DNA from 2 places in the Micromonospora sp. NPDC049275 genome. Region 2 is predicted to be linked to the other one. Evidence: riboswitches for the same ligand, from Rfam matches in the RefSeq annotation. Region 2 holds a riboswitch; the other holds the start of a gene.

Region 1 (8,555 bases), on a different contig from region 2:
CCACTGCTCACCCGCGTCCGGGAATGCCCGACGGGCGGCCTCGCGCTGGTCGACGTGCCCGGACAGCGAGCGGGCGAACGTCGCCTCGGCGATCCCGGTGATCGGAATGCCCAGGTCGAGGGCGCTCTGCACCGTCCACCTACCGGTGCCCTTCTGCTCGGCCCGGTCCTGCACGACGTCGACGAACGCGCGACCGGTCGCCGCGTCGGTGTGCGCGAGCACGTCGGCGGTGATCTCGATGAGGAACGACTCCAACTCGCCGCTGTTCCAGTCGCGGAAGATCTCCGCGATCTCCGCCGGCTTCGCGCCCAGACCGGCCCGGAGCAGGTCGTACGCCTCGGCGATGAGCTGCATGTCGGCGTACTCGATGCCGTTGTGCACCATCTTGACGAAGTGCCCGGCGCCGTCCGGCCCGACATGCGTGCAGCACGGCACACCGTCCACCTGAGCCGCGATCTTCTCGAACATCGGCCCGAGCTTCGCGTACGACTCGGCGGAACCGCCAGGCATGATGCTCGGCCCGAGCAGCGCGCCCTCCTCACCACCGGAGACGCCTGTGCCGCTGAAGTGCAGCCCCTGCGCGCGCAGCGCCTCCTCCCGGCGGCGGGTGTCGGCGAAGTGGGCGTTGCCGCAGTCGACGATGATGTCGCCCTCGTCCAGCAGCGGCACCAACTCGTCGATCACCGCGTCGGTCGGCGCACCGGCCTTGACCATCACGATCACCGCGCGGGGCCGTTCCAGCGCCGCCACGAAATCGGCCATCGACTCACCGGGCACGAAGGTGCCCTCGTCACCGTGCTCGGCGACGAGACTGCGGGTGCGCTCCGGTGACCGGTTGTGCACCGCCACGGTAAAGCCGTTGCGGGCCAGGTTGCGGGCCACGTTCCGGCCCATCACCGCCAGCCCGGTCACGCCGATCTGCGCCGTCGCCTGCTCAGCCATTCGTGCCGCCACCTCTCGCCGTCGAACTATCCTGCTGCGACCGTATCGCGGCGGACGACATCGTGGGCGGGTCGTCCCACGGCGGGTCACTGCCTGGTGGCGGCCCGTCCGCGCTGCGCGTCGACATCCCGACCGGCAGTAACGCTCACCCCTGGGCCAGTCGATCCTCCACACGCGCCACCTTCGCGGTCAGCGCGTCGGTGACCCCGGGCCGGACGTCGGCCTTCAGCACGACGCTCACCCGGGGCGCCTGCGCGGCCACCACGTCGACCGCCCGCTTCACCACCGCCATCACCTCGTCCCACTCGCCCTCGACGGTGGTGAACATGGCATCGGTCCGATTGGGCAACCCGGACTCACGGACCACCCGTACCGCATCGGCGACCAGGTCACCCACGGAGTCGCCGCCACCGAGCGGGGTGATCGAGAACGCGACAAGCATGCGCCGATCGTGTCAGGAAAACCGGGTGCGCGTGCGGTCGAGCAGTGGTTAGGGTTCGGACATGCGCAACTGATGCCCCACTTTCCGAGCCGGCCCGCCGCCCCGCGACGGCGGTCCGTGCGCTCCCGGGCGTCGCAGCGTCTCCGTCCACCGTTCGGCGGTGTCGACCCGGCCCGATCCCCGGTGAGCAGTCCCTTCCCCATTCGACCGTCGCGTTGCCACGGTCACCAGCCGACCCGACCGACCGCCGGAGCGCGGGACCGCCGGGGACGGTCGGCACCGAAGGAGGCCCGGATGCCTGCCAAACGCAGTCCGAGAAAGACCCGTACCGCCGCGCCGACCCCACTGGGCACCGACCCGGCGGCCGGCCACGGCCCGCTCGCACCCACCCACCCGGACCTCCCGGTCAAAGCGATCGCGCCGGCGCTCCCGGCGACGTTGACCGGGCCGGCGGCGCTGACCGAGCCGGCGCTGCCGGCGGCGCTGACCGAGCCGGCGCTGCCGGCGGCGCTGACCGAGCCGGCGCTGCCGGCGGCGCTGACCGAGCCGGCGCTGCCGGCGGCGTTGACCGAGCCGGCGCTGGCCGTGGACGTGCCGGCGGCGGTCGACGCGCCGGCGGTGGAAGACCTGTCGAAGACCGCCGGGCGGCCGACGGCGCCGACGGCCGGGCCACCGCAGGCCGGCGGTGACCGCGCGGGTGGCGGCCGCAGCCAGCGGGCCGGTCAACCGCGCCGCTACGCCTTCCGACGCAGCTGACCAACCCCCGCACCGCCGGGGCGGCCGGGCGGTTGATCCACTCAAGGTCGGCGACGTGGGGGTGTCCGGGCATCTGGATGCCCCCATGTCGGCGATGTGGAGTGGATCATCGCGCGTGTGTCCCGGCGATGGGGAGAGGATCAGCCGATCAGGGGCCGGAAGGCACCGAGGAGGACGCTCGTCGTCAGGGCCGCTCCGGCCAGCGCGGCCGCCCCGGCGATCAGCAGCCCGTCGGCGAGGCCGAAGCGCTGGTGGCGGGCGACGGTACGTGGTGTGTCGCCGTCGAACCCGCGCGCGTCCATTGCGACGGCCAGCCGGGTGCCCCGGCGGATCGCCCCGACCAGCAGCGCGAACGCCGTGGACGCGAACAGCCGCAGCTTCGCCACCGGGTTGCGTCCGGCGTCGACGCCGCGCGCCCGCCGGGCCATGCTGATCATTTGCCACTCCTGGCCGAGCAGCGGCACCAGCCGGAACGCGGCAAGCGCGCCGATGGCGAACCGCGCCGGCGCCTTCGCGTTCTGGATCAGCGCGTCCGCCAGGTCGGTCGGGTCGGTGGTGGCGAAGACGATCACGCCGGGCAGGGCCACCGCGAAGATCCGCAGCACCAGACCGAGAGCGGTGCCCAGCACGCCCGTGCTCACCAGCACCGGTCCGACGTCGAGCAGGACCCGGCCGGACTGGTCGGCGGCGAAGAGCACAAGCGTGACCAGGATGCCTGTGGCGCTGAGCAGCAGGGGCAGGGCCCGCCGGGCCAGCACGCGATAGCGGACGCCGAACAGCGGCAGGACGGCGAGTTCGACGGCGATGGCGATCGCCGGCGCCACCGGGTCGAGCGTCGCCAGCAGGGCGAACGAGAAGACCAGGGCGGCGGACACCTTCGCCACCGGGTTGCGCCGGGCCAGCGGGGCGCCGGGCGCGGCGACCGGCTCGATGCTGATCATCCGCGCTCCAGGGTCACGGTCCGGTCGGCGAGCGCGGCGACGAAGTCCAGGTCGTGGGTGACCGCGACCACGCCGTGGCCGGCGTCGCGCAGGTCGGCGAGGAGATCGACAAGCTCCCGCCAGGTCCGCCGGTCCTGACCGAAGGTCGGTTCGTCGCAGATCAGCAGGCGGGGCGCGGTGGCCAGGGCCGTCGCCACGCTCAGCCGCCGCGCCTCCCCACCCGAGAGGGTGTACGGGTTGGCCGCCGCGAGTCGGGTCAGCCGCAGCCGGTCCAGCAGACCCGCGACGGTCTCCCGGACGGCCGCCTCGGGTTGACCCGTCCGGCGGGGACCGAGCGCCAACTCGTCGAAGACTGTTCCGGTGACGAACTGGTGTTCCGGGTCCTGGAACACCGACCCGATCCGCCGGGTCAGCGCGGGCGCCCGCCAGCGGTGCGGGGGAGCGCGGTGGTCGGCTCCGGCCAACTCGACCGAGGCGGTGACCCGGCCGACGCCCGGTTTGAGCAGGCCGCCGAGCAGCAGCGCCAGGGTGGACTTCCCGGCGCCGTTGGGTCCGCGTACCGCGAGGGCCTCTCCGGCGCGTACCGCCAGGTCGGTGTGGCCCAGCCGCGGCGGCAGGCCGAGCCGGTCGGCGGTGAGCAGGACGTCGCCGGGGGCGACGGTGGCCGTGCGGGGCGCGATGGGGTGACCGGGCACCCAGACGCCCTCGGCGGCGAGGGTGTCGCCGTGCGCGGCGAAGACCGCGTCGGGCGTTCCGTCCGCGCGGACGCCGCCGCCGGGCTCCAGGACGACCACCCTGTCGACAAGTGGGAGCGCCTCGGCGACCCGGTGTTCGACGAGGATCAGTGTGGTGTCGACGTCCAGCGCGCCCGCCACCGCGCGTCGGACCAGGGCGGCCCCGTCCGGGTCGAGGTTGGCGGTCGGCTCGTCGAGCAGCAGGAGGCTGGGCCGCAGGGCCAGCGCGCCGGCCAGGGCGAGGCGTTGCTGCTCGCCGCCGGAGAGCGCGGCCGTCGGCCGGTCCCGGGGGTACGGGAAGCCGACCCGCCGCAGCGCCTCGTCGACCCGGGGCCAGATCTCGTCTGTCGGCACGCCCCGGTTCTCCAGCCCGAACGCGACGTCGTCGCCGCTGCGCGCCATCACCAGTTGGCTCTGCGGGTCCTGGAAGACGATGCCGACCCGTTCCCGCGCCTTGCGGGGGTCGAGCCCGTCGATCTCGACGGTGCCCTCCTGCTCGCCGGAATCCTCGGGCAGCAGCCCGGCCAGCGCGCTGAGCAGGGTGCTCTTGCCGGCCCCCGATGGCCCGAGCAGCAAAATCCGCTCCCCGGCCTCCACCCGCAGATCCACCCCGCGCAGAGCCCAGGCCCGCCGCCCGGCGTGCCGCCACCCGAACCCCCGCAACAGAACCCCGCCCCCCACCACACCCACCCCCTCCCGGGCCTCGGCTCCACCCTGCAGTGTCGATCATGAGGTTGACGGTGGTTATGAAGATCCATCCGCCCGTCAACCTCATGATCAGCGCGGAGTGGGGGTGGGGGGTTAGACCAGGGCCCGGTTCTGGCCTGCGGGGAAGCGGTCCAGGGCGCCGGTGTTGGCCAGGGCGCGGGTGAGCAGCCAACCCCCCGCACCGGCGATTACGGTGGAGCTGACGATGGTGAGCAGGGCGTACGGGATGCGGTAGTCGCCCAGCGCGTAGTCGACGTTCCAGACGAAGAAGTCGAACAGCGCCGCGCTGAGACCCGTCAGCGCACCGGCGAGCACGGCGGTCGGCAGCCGGTACGACCGGTACCGGAAGGCGGCGAACGCCAACTCGGCCCCGAGGCCCTGCACGATGCCCTGGGGGATCACCGTGCCGGCCCACTGGCTGCCCAGCAGCGCGGAGACGACCGCGGCCACCGTCTCGCAGTAGAGCGCGGCGCCGGGCTTGCGGATGACCAGGCCGCCGACCACGGCCGGCAGCAGCCAGACGCCGTAGATCAGCGTCTGCGCCGGCGGGAAGAAGGCGAAAGCCCCCTCGGTGGCGCTCCAGACCAGGCCCCAGGCCCAGAAGATGACGCCGAAGGCGACCGCGATCACCGAGGCGACCACGATGTCGATGGTGCGCCAACGGCTTGTGGTGTTGTCCATGCTGTGCTCCCAGTTCAGTGGAACGAACCAGGAGAAGACGCACGCCGCGCGTCCGGTGGCACCGGACCCACGGCGCGGCTGGAGGTCGACCGAACTCCCTGCGCTGGCATTACCCAGATCAGGTTCGAGGGTCTGCGGGCGTGCCCGCACTCTCAGCGCTGTGCGCTCCCCTGTCGGATGTGAAGTTGTCTCGCTGACGCTAGCACCGACCAGGGGTAACGGCCCAGCAGGGCAGCGCGTCACCTGCGCGTCCGGACCGGCGCGGCGGCGGCTGGGTAGGCTGACGATCATGCAGGTCGACGCGCGAGGTCTCACATTCGAGGTACGCACCGGCGGCCCGTCCGACGGCGTTCCCGTCCTGCTGCTGCACGGCTTCCCGCAGCACAGCGGCGAGTGGGACGAGGTCGTGCCGGCACTGCACGCGGCCGGGCTGCGCACGTACGCGCTGGACCAGCGGGGCTACTCGCCGAGCGCCCGGCCGGAAGCGGTGGCCGCGTACCGGATCCCCGAACTGGTCGCCGACGCGGTGGCCGTGCTCGACGCGCTCGGTGTGGACGCCGTCCACCTCGTCGGCCACGACTGGGGCGCGATCGTGGCCTGGGCGGTGGCCGCCGCGCACCCGGATCGGGTCCGTACGTTGACGGCGGTGTCCGTGCCGCACCCGGCGGCCATGGCGCACGCCCTCGGCAGCGACACCGAGCAGAAGGCCCGCTCCTCGTACATCGCGCTGTTCCGCAAGCCGGGCAAGGCCGAGAAGGTGCTGCTGGCGTGGCACGCGACGGCGCTGCGCAGGATGCTCGGCGGGGTGGGCGACGCCTCCCGGGTGAACCGTTACGCCGATCCGATGCGGGAGCCGGGTGCGCTCACCGCCGCCCTGAACTGGTACCGGGCCATGTCCCGCGCCGACCTGGCCGGCGTCGGTCCGGTCGCCGTGCCCACCACCTACGTGTGGAGCGACCGGGACATCGCCATCGGGCGTACCGCCGCCGAGGCGTGCGCCGCAAACGTCACTGGTGACTACCGCTTCGTACCGCTGCCCGGGGTGACCCACTGGATCCCGGACGCCGCGCCCGCCGCGCTGGCCGAGGCGGTCCTGGCCCGGGTCGCCGGGACGGCCTGAGCCGTGCCGGGCCGACGAGCGCCGGGAGGAGACGCGCCGTGACGACGCCCGCCGACGGGCTGGGCACCCGCCGCGCGCTCGCCGCGCAGCTGCGCCTACTGGGTGTACGCCCCGGCTCGACGGTGCTTGTGCACGCCGGGATGCGCTCGCTGGGCTTCGTCTGCGGTGGGCCGCAGGCGCTGGTGCTCGCCCTGCGCGACGCGCTCGGCCCGGACGGCACGATCGTGGTGCCCACCCACACCCCCGACAACAGTGACCCGGCGCAGTGGCGCAACCCGCCGGTGCCGGTGGACTGGTGGCCGCTGATCCGCGCCGAGATGCCGGGCTACGACCCGGCGGTCACGCCGAGTCGGCACATGGGTGTGTTCGCCGAGACGGTCCGCTGCTGGCCCGCGGCGCTGCGCAGCGCGCATCCCCACGTGTCGTTCGCCGCGCTCGGGCCGACGGCCGAGCAGGTGGTCACCGGGCACGGCCTGGCCGACATGCTCGGTGCGGGCTCGCCGCTGGCCCGGCTCTACGACCTGGACGCCGACGTGCTGCTGCTCGGGGTGGACCACACCGTCAACACCTCGCTGCACCTGGCCGAATATCGCCTCCCGGCGCTGGTCCGCGAGCGACTGGGCGCGGCGGTGCGTACGGCCGACGGCGGCCGCGAGTGGGTGTGGTGGCAGGATGTCCGGCTCGACGCGAGCGACTTCGGCGCGTTGGGCGAAGACCTGGAGGCCACCGGGGCGGTGCGCTCCGGCCCGGTCGGCGCCGGGACGGGGAGGTTGGTACGCCAGCGGGCGGCTGTCGACTTCGCGGTGCAGTGGATGGCCCGCAACCGGACGACGGAGGATCTATGAGTGTGAGCGCCGAGGACTACCTGGCAGTGGTGACCGAGACGATCGGCCGGGTGTCCGCCAGCCAGCGGGAGGCGGTGGGGCGGGCCGCCGATCTGATCGCGGAAGCGGTGCGCGCCGACGGGGTGGTGCACGCCTTCGGCACCGGGCACTCCGAGGCCCTGGCCATGGAGATCGCCGGGCGGGCGGGTGGCCTGGTGCCCACCAACCGGATCGCGCTGCGTGACCTGGTGCTGCTGGGCGGCGAACCGGCCGAGCGTCTCGGACCGCTGCTGGAGCGGGATCCGGAGGTGGCGCACCGGCTCTGGGAGTTGGCCCCCGTACGGCCCGCCGACGTCTTCGTGCTCGCGTCGAACTCAGGGGTCAACGGCGCGATGGTCGAGTTCGCCACGCTGGTCAAGGAGCATGGTCACCCGCTGGTGGCGATCACCTCGGCGCAGCACTCCGGGCGGATGACGTCCCGCCACCCGTCCGGGCGCAAGCTGGCCGATCTCGCCGACGTGGTGCTCGACAACGGCGCGCCGTACGGCGATGCGACGCTGCCGCTGCCCGGCGGTGGCGCGGTCGGCGCGGTCTCGTCGATCACGGCGGCGCTGCTGGCGCAGCAGATCACCGTGGAGGTGGTCGCCCGGTTGCTGGCGGTGGGGGAGCGGCCTCCGGTCTACCTGTCGGCGAACATCCCGGACGGCGACGCGCACAACAACGCGCTGGAGGCCCGGTACGCCGGCCGGATCCGCCGCGGCTCCTGACACCGGGCGGCAGGCGCGGGCGGCGTGGATGGCGCGGCCAGCGGCATGACGGCGGCGTGGCGCGGGCGGCGGCGGCGCGGCGACCGGGCGATGGCCGGCGGGTGACCGGCGGATGGCCGGGACGTGTCGTGAACCCGTTTCGCGCTCGGTCGTGGGGGGCATTGGCGTTGCTGCCGGCGGCCGGGACCGTCGGCAGTAGCGTCTGACCGGAGGTAGCGCGTGTCCAAGGAGACAGAGAAGCAGCGTTGGCAACGCAACTTCGCCGACCTGTTGCAGGAGCTGCGGGTCGCCCAGACCGGTGTGCAGATCCTCTTCGCCTTCCTGCTCACCCTTCCGTTCAGCAACGGCTTCACCCGGACCAGCGAGTTCCAGCGGGACGTCTACATCGTCGCGCTGCTCGCCGCGGCCGCCGCCACCGCGCTGATCATCTCGCCGGTGGCGTTCCACCGGGCGTTGTTCCGCCAGGGGCGCAAGCCGGAGCTGGTGCGGTTCGCGCACCGGATGGCCACCGGCGGCCTCGCCTTCATGCTGATCGCGATGGTCAGCGCGGTGCTGCTGATCACCGACTTCGTGCTGGACCGGCCGATCGCCTTCGTGCTCAGCGCGGTGGCCGGGCTCTGGTTCCTCGCGTTCTGGGTGA
Region 2 (8,555 bases):
GACCGACCACCAGTCGCCGTCCTCGATGAACGCGATGCTCTGGCCGCCACCGGCGGTGTCGGCCCCGGCCTCGCGCTGCACGCCTGCGTCTCCGCCGCCGGTGCCGCCCGGCACCCGCCCGGTGGCCGTGAAGTACTCGGCCTGCTTCTGCTTGGGCTGCAGGATCTCGATGTCCCGGCCGGTGAGCGCGCCCGCGCCGCCGGCACCACCGTCGTCGGTGTAGGTGGCCTCGAAGACCGCGAAGACGTTCGCCTCGGCGCCGTGCCCGGAGGCGAGCGACGTCTGGACCGTGCCGGTGCAGCCGGTGTGCTGCTCCAGCGGGTGGGCGTGCTCGTCGTGACCGAGCAGCACCTGGAGGTTCACCCGGTCGCAGTCGATCTGCCCGTCCTCGGGGTCGGTCACCTTGACCGTGTAGCGGACCTGGTCACCCCAGTTGAAGAAACCACCGTCCGGCGGGAACTCGATGCTCACCGTCGGTGCGGTGTTGCCCACGGTGACCGGCACGTTGGCCACCGCGGTACGGCCCTTCGGGTTGGTCACGGTGAGCTGGGCGGTGTAGTTCCCCGCCGTGGCGTACGTGTGCGTCGGGTTGGCCTCGGTGGAGGTCTGCCCGTCGCCGAAGGTCCAGGAGTAGGTGAGCGCGCCGCCGTCCGGGTCCCGGGAGCCGGCGCTGGAGAAGGTGACAGTCAGCGGCGCCGGCCCCGAGGTCGGGTTGGCGGCCGCCGCGGCGATCGGTGCGAGGTCACCGGCGGTGTAGTCGATCCGGTAGATGCCGGAGTCGTCGTTGTTGCCGCCGAACCCGGTGCCCCACTCGATCAGGTAGAGCGCGCCGTCCGGACCGAACTCGAAGTCCATCGGCCGGATCATCTTCATGCCGGTGAGCAGCTGGTTGATGTCCACCAACGACTTGCCGTCGGCGGTCATCTGCATCGTGTACATCTTGTTCTGGTTCCACTCGCCGAGCAGCGCCTTGCCGTCGTAGTAGGCCGGCCACTTGCGGGGGGAGTCGAGGTCGGCGTCGTAGCGGTAGGCCGGGCCGCCCATCGGGGCGCCACCGCCACCGATCTCCGGGTACCGCGCGTCACCGGCGTAGCCGTAGTCGACGGTGGCCGGGACGACAGGCGGGAGGTTGGTCAGGCCCGTGTTGTTGGGCGAGTTGTTCACCGGCGCGGCGCAGTCGAACTTCGGGCCGCTCGGGCCGGACGGGAACGTGTAGTCGTTGTACGCCTCGTTCGTCCCGGTGCAGTACGGCCAGCCGTAGTTGCCGGGGGTGACGACGTTCCACTCGACCAGGCCACGGGGGCCCCGGTCCGGGTTGTTCGCGTTGGCGTCCGGCCCGTAGTCCCCGACGTACAGCGTGTCGGTCTTCGGGTCGGTGCCGATGCGGAACGGGTTGCGGAAGCCCATCGCGTAGATCTCGGGACGGGTCTTCGCGGTGCCCGGCGCGAAGAGGTTGCCCGTCGGAACGGAGTACGTCCCGTCGTCCTCCGGGTGGATCCGGATCACCTTGCCGCGCAGGTCGTTCGTGTTCGCGGAGGTGCGCTGCGAGTCGTAGTCCTGACGGCCCGCCCGCTCGTCCAGCGGCGCGTACGCGTTCGACTCGAACGGGTTGGTGTTGTCGCCGGTGGCCAGGTAGAGGTTGCCGGCGCTGTCGAAGGTCATGCTGCCGCCCGCGTGGCAGCAGGTGTTGCGCTGGGTGTCGACCCGCAGCACCTGCTTCTCGCTCGCCGGGTCGATGGTGTCGCCGGTCACCGTGAACCGGGACAGCAGGTTGCGCGTGACGCCGTCGTTCGGGGCGTAGTAGAGATACACCCACTTGTTGGTGGCGAAGTCCGGGTCGAGCCGGATGCCGATGAGGCCGTCCTCGTTGCCGGTGAAGACGTCCAGGTCGACGGCGGTGACGGTGCTACCGGTGTCCGGCTTGATGATCTGCACCCGGCCGTCGCGCTCGATGTAGAAGACCCGGCCGTCGGGCGCGATGTCCAGCTCCATCGGATTACTGGTGTTGCTGTCCAGGGTGATCTTCTCGAAGCTGGAGGTCTTCGAGGCGCCGCAGTCGGCGTCGACCACGCCGGCCGCCGTCTGGATGCCGCCGAGCAGGTGCTTGAGGAACTCGGGCTCGGCGTACGACTCCCGGGTGTGCCCGCCGCCCGTGTACCAGGAGCGGCCACCGTCGAAGTCCTGGCACCACGCGGTCGGGTGGTCGGCGCCCATCGCGCCGGCGCCCGGGGTGTAGCTCTTCTCGTCCAGGCTGGCCAGCACGTGCACGTCCGGCCGGGGGTTGGTCTGGAAGTTGTACCACTCGTCGAACCGGGACCAGCGGTCCGGCAGTCCGGCGGTGGACGGGTGGGCGTGGTCCTCCACCTTGACGGTGGCCTGCTGGTTCTGGGGGTGGTTGGCGAAGTACGCGCCGACCAGGTCGCCGTACCAGGCCCAGCTGTACTCGGTGTCCGAGGCGGCGTGGACGCCTGCGTAACCGCCGCCGGCCTTCACGTACCGCTCGAAGGCCGCCTGCTGGTCGGCGTCGAGGACGTCACCGGTGGTGGAGAGCCAGATCACGGCCTTGTACTTGGCGAGGTTGGCGTCGTTGAACGCGGCGCCGTCCTCGGTGGTGTCCACAGTGAATCCGTTGGCCGCGCCGAGTTGCTGGATGGCGGCGATGCCGGTGGGGATGGCGTCGTGCCGGAAGCCGGCGGTCTTCGAGAAGACCAGGACGGAGTAGGGGTCGGCCGCTGCGGCCTTCGGCGCCTTCGGCGCCACTTGGGAGAGCGGAGCCGCGACAGGCACGTCTCGCGCGGGGATCTGCGCTCCGGCCGGAGCGGCCTGCGCCGGCGACCCGAGCAGGGTCGTCGAGGCGAGTGCTAGGGAGAGCAGGGTAGCGGTGAGGGGTAAACGGGCACGACGAGAACGGGACACGCCGCCTCCAATGTCGCGGTGGACAGGAATCGCGGGGGCCGGCTCGCCGAAGACCGTCCCGGATGGAGCCGGTGGGGACGCCGTGCCAGGGCGTCCACGCCGGCATTTTGTCGAATCGCTGAACAAATTAATTCTGGTGTATCGATGTCGGGCAAGATGCCGGCGGGTAACGGTTCTGCAACGGCGGGCGACATTCCGAACAGGACCGGAGAAAGTGCCCAACTGATTCCGCCGCGTCCCCCTCCCTTGGCAGACCCACGGAACTGTCGTACGGTGACACGCAAGTAACCCACGGGAGCCCGGTGTACCGGGCTGAGAGGGGGGCTGACAGCCCCCGACCGTCGAACCTGATCCGGGTAATGCCGGCGCAGGGAGGAGCGTTGCCGTGCCGTCCCTTGGACGACTGCATCTGATCACCGACACCCGACCCGGGCGCGATCCACTCACAGTGGTCCGGGCCGCCCTCGCGACGGCCCGCGCCGACCTCGTCGTGCAGGTCCGGGTGGAGGACTCCGCGACCGACCGCGAGGCGTACGACCTGGCCGGCCGGGTGCTGGCGCTCTGCGCCCCGTACGGAGCGACCTGCCTGGTCAACGACCGGCTGCACGTGGCGCTCGCGGTGGGCGCCGCCGGCGGGCACGTCGGAGCGGACGACCTGCCGGTCGCCGCCGCCCGGCACGTGCTCGGCCCGACCGGCGTGCTCGGCGCCACCGCACGCGCACCGCAGACGGCGGTCGCGGCTGTCGCCGCCGGGGCCACCTACCTGGGCGTCGGCCCGTGCCACGCCACCACCACCAAGGACGGTCTGCCGGATCCCATCGGGCCCACCGGTGTACGCGCCGTCGCCGACGCCGTCGACGTGCCGGTCATCGCGATCGGCGGGGTGACCGCCGACCGGGTGCCGGCGCTGCGGGCCGCCGGGGCGTACGGGGTGGCGGTGGTCGGTGCGCTCTCCGCCGCCGCCGACCCGGCCGGCGCCACCGCCGAACTGCTCCGGGCCCTGGCGTGACGGGATCGGCCGCCCCCGCCGTCGACGTGGCGGTGGTGGGCGCGGGGCCGATCGGGCTCGCGATCGCCTGGCGCTGCGCCACGCGCGGACTACGGGTGGCGGTGCACGACCCGGCCCCCGGGTCGGGGGCGTCGGCAGTCGCCGCCGGAATGCTCTCCCCGGTCGCCGAGGCGTACTTCGGTGAGCGGCGGCTGACCGAGCTGCTGGTGGCGTCCGCCGCCCGCTGGCCCGGGTTCGCCGCCGAACTGACCGAGGCGAGCGGCACCGAGATCGGCTACCGGACCGAGGGCACCCTGATGGTTGGGCTGACCGGCGACGACCTGGCCGAGGCGCGCCGGCTGTGGGCGTACCAACAGGGGTTGGGTCTGCCGGTGACCCCGCTGCGCCCCAGCGAGCTGCGCGACCGCGAACCGGCGCTCGCCCCTCGGGTGCGCGGCGGCGCGTTCGCGCCCACCGACCACCAGGTCGACCCCCGGCTGCTGGTGCCGGCACTGCGCACGGCCGCACAGCGGGCCGGCGCGGCGTTCGTGCCGCGGCCGGTCCGGAGGCTGTCCGATGTGGATGCGCGACGCACCGTGGTCGCCGCCGGTTGCGGGGCCGCCGCCCTCACCGGCCTGCCCGTGCGGCCGGTGAAGGGCCAGATCCTGCGGCTGCGCGCGCCCGACGGCGTCGCGCCGGGCTTCCGGCACGTGATCCGGGGGTACGCCGACGGCGAGCACGTGTACCTGGTGCCCCGCGCCGACGGCGAGGTGGTCCTCGGCGCGACCGTCGAGGAGCGCTCCGACACCACTGTCACCGCCGGCGCCGTGCAGCGGCTGCTGCGTGCCGGCGTCGACCTGCTGCCCGAGCTGAGCGAGTACGACCTGGTCGAGGCGGTCGCCGGTCTGCGGCCCGGCACTCCGGACAACGCGCCGATCCTCGGGCCGCTGCCCGGTCGGCTGGATGTGCTGGTCGCCACCGGTCACCACCGGCACGGCATCGTGCTCACCCCGATCACCGCCGAGACGATCGCCGACCTGGTGACCACAGGCGTGCCCGACCCGCTGCTCGCACCCTTTCGCGCCGACCGTTTCGGCGCTGCCGCGTTGGGCGGAACTGGACGGACGACCGAGGAGGACCTGTGGAGTTGACGGTGAACGGGACCGGGCGCAGCTTCCCCGGCGGCGCGTCGGTGGCCGACGTCGTCAGTGACGTCGCCCCGCACCAGCGTGGCGTCGCGGTCGCGGTCAACGGCGAGGTGGTGCCCCGGGCCGGCTGGCCGGTCACTGTGCTGCGCGACGGCGACCGCGTCGAGGTGCTCACCGCCGCGCAGGGCGGGTGAGCGGCGTGTCGTTCGACCTGGGTGGGGTGGCCTTCACGTCGCGGCTGATCCTCGGCACCGGCGGCGCCGCGAACCTGCACGTTCTGGAACAGGCGATCCGGGCGTCCGGCACGGAGCTGGTCACGCTCGCGCTGCGCCGGGTGGACACCGCTCCGGGCACCGCCGGAGGGCTGCTCGACCTGCTGGACCGGTGCGGGGTGCGGCTGCTGCCGAACACCGCCGGCTGCCACACCGCCACCGAGGCGGTGAAGGTGGCCCGGCTGGCGCGCGACGCGTTCGACACCGACTGGGTCAAGCTGGAGGTGATCGGCGACGAACGGACGCTGCTGCCCGATGGCGTGGAACTGCTCCGCGCCGCCGAGGAGCTGGTCGCCGACGGCTTCACCGTTTTGCCGTACACAAGTGACGACCCGGTGCTCGCCCGCCGCCTCGCCGATGTGGGCTGCGCCGCGGTGATGCCGGCCGGCGCGCCGATCGGCTCGGGGCTCGGCATCGGCAACCCGCACCACATCCGGCTGATCCGTCAGGGCGTGGACGTGCCCGTGATCCTGGACGCCGGCATCGGCACGGCTTCCGACGCGGCCCTGGCCATGGAGCTGGGCTGCGACGCGGTCCTGCTGGCCAGCGCGGTGACCCGGGCCGCTGACCCGGTGGCGATGGCGACGGCGATGCGGTACGCGGTCGAGGCCGGTCGGCTGGCCGCCGGTGCGGGTCGGATCGCCCGTCGCTTCCACGCCCTCGGATCCACCCCCGACGAGGGAAGACCAGACCTGTGACCGGGCGGACGGGCTCGGCGGCGCCGACGGGCTCAGTGACTCCAGATCTTGGTACGAAACGGCCCTCGGAGGGGCGCTTTCTCACCAAGATCTCGGCGATCCGGGGGATCGTCGTGCTGACCGGCCGCCGGCAGGCACGGCGACCACTTGTGGACGTCGTGGCGGCCGCCGTGGCCGGGGGAGTGCGCGCCGTTCTGCTGCGCGAGAAGGACCTGCCCCGAGCGGAGCGTGCCGCCCTCGCCGCCGACCTGCGCCCGATCCTCACGGAGGCGGGCGGGACGTTGATCGTGGCCGGGCCGGATCCGCTCGACGGCGACGCCGTGCACCTGCCGGCCGCCGGCCCCTACCCGCCACCGCGATGCGGCCTCGTCGGCCGCTCCTGCCACGACGAGGCGGAGTTGCTCCGACTCACCAGCGAGGACTACGCGACCCTGTCGCCCGTCTTCCCGAGCCGCAGCAAACCCGGCTATGGCCCACCCCTGCGACCCGACGGTCTCGCGAGCCTGATCCGGCGTAGCCCCGTGCCCGTCCTGGCGCTCGGCGGCATAGAAACCCCGCACCACGTAACCGCCTGTGTAGGGGCGGGAGCCACCGGAGTAGCAGTACTGGGCGCACTCATGCGAGCCACCGATCCCGCCGAAACAGCAGCCAAACTACGCAGCGCTTTCCAAGAGTCGGTCACCCCGAAGCCGCCCGAAAGCTGGCACGGGCGCATGAATGTCTCGCAGCCCTCAGCCGCAACCGAGGAAAGCCCGTGACCCCAAAGACCATCCTCACCATCGCCGGCTCCGACTCCGGCGGCGGCGCTGGCATCCAGGCCGACCTGAAGGTCTTCGCGGCGCTCGGGGCGTACGGCACCAGCGTCCTCACGGCGGTCACCGCGCAGAACACCCGGGGCGTCGACGCCGTCCTGCCGCTGCCGCCGCGCACGGTCACCGAGCAGTTGGACAGCGTCCTCGCCGACTTCACAGTGAGCGCGGTCAAGACGGGAATGCTCGGCACTCCCGCCGTCGCCGACGCGGTGGCCCAGGCCGCCCGGGACGGCCGGCTGCCCCACCTCGTCGTCGATCCGGTGCTGGTCGCCACGAGCGGCCACCGGCTCGGCGTGGTGGGCGCGGTGGAGCGGCTGCTTCCGTACGCCCGGGTGGCGACGCCGAACTGCGCGGAGGCCGCGGCCATCACCGGACGCGGAGTGGACGACGTGGCGGGGATGGTCGTCGCCGCGGAGGCGCTTGCCGCCGGCGGCCCGGAGTACGTGGTGGTCACCGGCGGTGACCTCGGTGGGGACGAAGCGGTCGACGTGCTGCACGGGGACGGCGTCACGACCGTGCTGCGCGGGCCACGGGTGGACACCCGGCACACCCACGGCACCGGGTGCTCGTTCTCGGCGGCGATCGCGGTGCGGCTCGCGCTGGGCGATCCGGTGCCGGCGGCGGTCGCGGCCGCCAAGGAGTACGTGCTCGGCGCGCTGTCCGGTGCGCGGGGTTGGGAGCTGGGCGCGGGGCGCGGGCCGCTGGATCACTTCGGCTGGTCCGCCTGATCACCAGGGAGGTTGTCATGCAGGCACGAGGCAAGGTGTACGTCGAGGGGTCACGGCCGGATGTGCGGGTGCCGTTCGCCGAGGTGGCGCTGACCGGCGACCATCCGCCGGTGCGGCTCTACGACACGTCCGGCCCGGGATCGGACCCGTCGGTGGGGTTACCCGCGCTGCGGGGCCCGTGGATCGCCGAGCGGGGTGACGTGGCGCCGGTGCGGGGCGCGGGTACGCCGCTCGCCGGTGTGGAGGGACGTCGTCCGACGCAGCTCGCGTACGCGCGGGCCGGCGTGGTGACGCCGGAGATGGAGTTCGTGGCGATCCGGGAGAACGTCGACCCGGAACTCGTGCGGACCGAGATCGCCGCCGGTCGGGCGGTGCTGCCGCTCAACGTCAACCACCCGGAGTGCGAGCCGGCGATCATCGGCAAGGCGTTCCTGGTCAAGGTGAACGCCAACATCGGCACGTCGGCGGTCAGCTCGTCGGTCGCCGAGGAGGTGGAGAAGCTCACCTGGGCCACCCGCTGGGGCGCCGACACCGTGATGGACCTGTCCACCGGCAAGCGGATCCACGAGACCCGCGAGTCGATCGTGCGGAACTCGCCGGTCCCGATCGGTACGGTGCCCATCTACCAGGCCCTGGAGAAGGTCGGCGGCGACCCGGTGAAGCTGAGCTGGGAGGTCTTCCGGGAGACCGTGATCGAGCAGGCCGAGCAGGGCGTCGACTACATGACTGTGCACGCGGGGGTGCTGCTGCCGTACGTGCCGCTGGCCGTGGACCGGGTCACCGGGATCGTCTCCCGGGGCGGCTCGATCATGGCGGCGTGGTGCCTGGCGCATCACGAGGAGAACTTCCTCTACACCAACTTCGCCGAGCTGTGTGCACTGCTGGCGAAGTACGACGTGACGTTCTCCCTGGGTGACGGGCTGCGCCCCGGCTCCATCGCGGACGCCAACGACGAGGCGCAGTTCGCCGAGCTGCGTACGCTCGGCGAACTGA

What was found. Region 2 has a riboswitch for thiamine pyrophosphate ahead of thiE (thiamine phosphate synthase). Riboswitches for the same ligand answer to the same signal wherever they lie in the genome.
Region 1: it holds a riboswitch for thiamine pyrophosphate, as region 2 does, so the genes downstream of both, ACGFIE_RS17425 (ECF transporter S component) here and thiE (thiamine phosphate synthase) in region 2, are expected to answer to the same signal.

The regions. Positions count from the first base shown of each region.
Region 1 is NZ_JBICSN010000005.1:31,316-39,870, forward strand. Features, by position in the region: gene gndA (NADP-dependent phosphogluconate dehydrogenase) at 1-942, opposite strand, end outside; gene ACGFIE_RS17405 (MTH1187 family thiamine-binding protein) at 1,088-1,384, opposite strand; gene ACGFIE_RS17410 (hypothetical protein) at 1,679-2,140, shown strand; gene ACGFIE_RS17415 (energy-coupling factor transporter transmembrane component T family protein) at 2,281-3,081, opposite strand; gene ACGFIE_RS17420 (ABC transporter ATP-binding protein) at 3,078-4,499, opposite strand; gene ACGFIE_RS17425 (ECF transporter S component) at 4,617-5,204, opposite strand; TPP riboswitch at 5,282-5,386, opposite strand; gene ACGFIE_RS17430 (alpha/beta fold hydrolase) at 5,494-6,324, shown strand; gene ACGFIE_RS17435 (aminoglycoside N(3)-acetyltransferase) at 6,363-7,169, shown strand; gene ACGFIE_RS17440 (sugar isomerase domain-containing protein) at 7,166-7,915, shown strand; gene ACGFIE_RS17445 (DUF6328 family protein) at 8,135-8,555, shown strand, end outside.
Region 2 is NZ_JBICSN010000015.1:38,103-46,657, forward strand. Features, by position in the region: gene ACGFIE_RS29215 (ThuA domain-containing protein) at 1-2,916, opposite strand, end outside; TPP riboswitch at 3,198-3,307, shown strand; gene thiE (thiamine phosphate synthase) at 3,302-3,925, shown strand; gene thiO (glycine oxidase ThiO) at 3,922-5,055, shown strand; gene thiS (sulfur carrier protein ThiS) at 5,046-5,246, shown strand; gene ACGFIE_RS29235 (thiazole synthase) at 5,243-6,022, shown strand; gene ACGFIE_RS29240 (thiamine phosphate synthase) at 6,112-6,780, shown strand; gene thiD (bifunctional hydroxymethylpyrimidine kinase/phosphomethylpyrimidine kinase) at 6,777-7,562, shown strand; gene thiC (phosphomethylpyrimidine synthase ThiC) at 7,580-8,555, shown strand, end outside.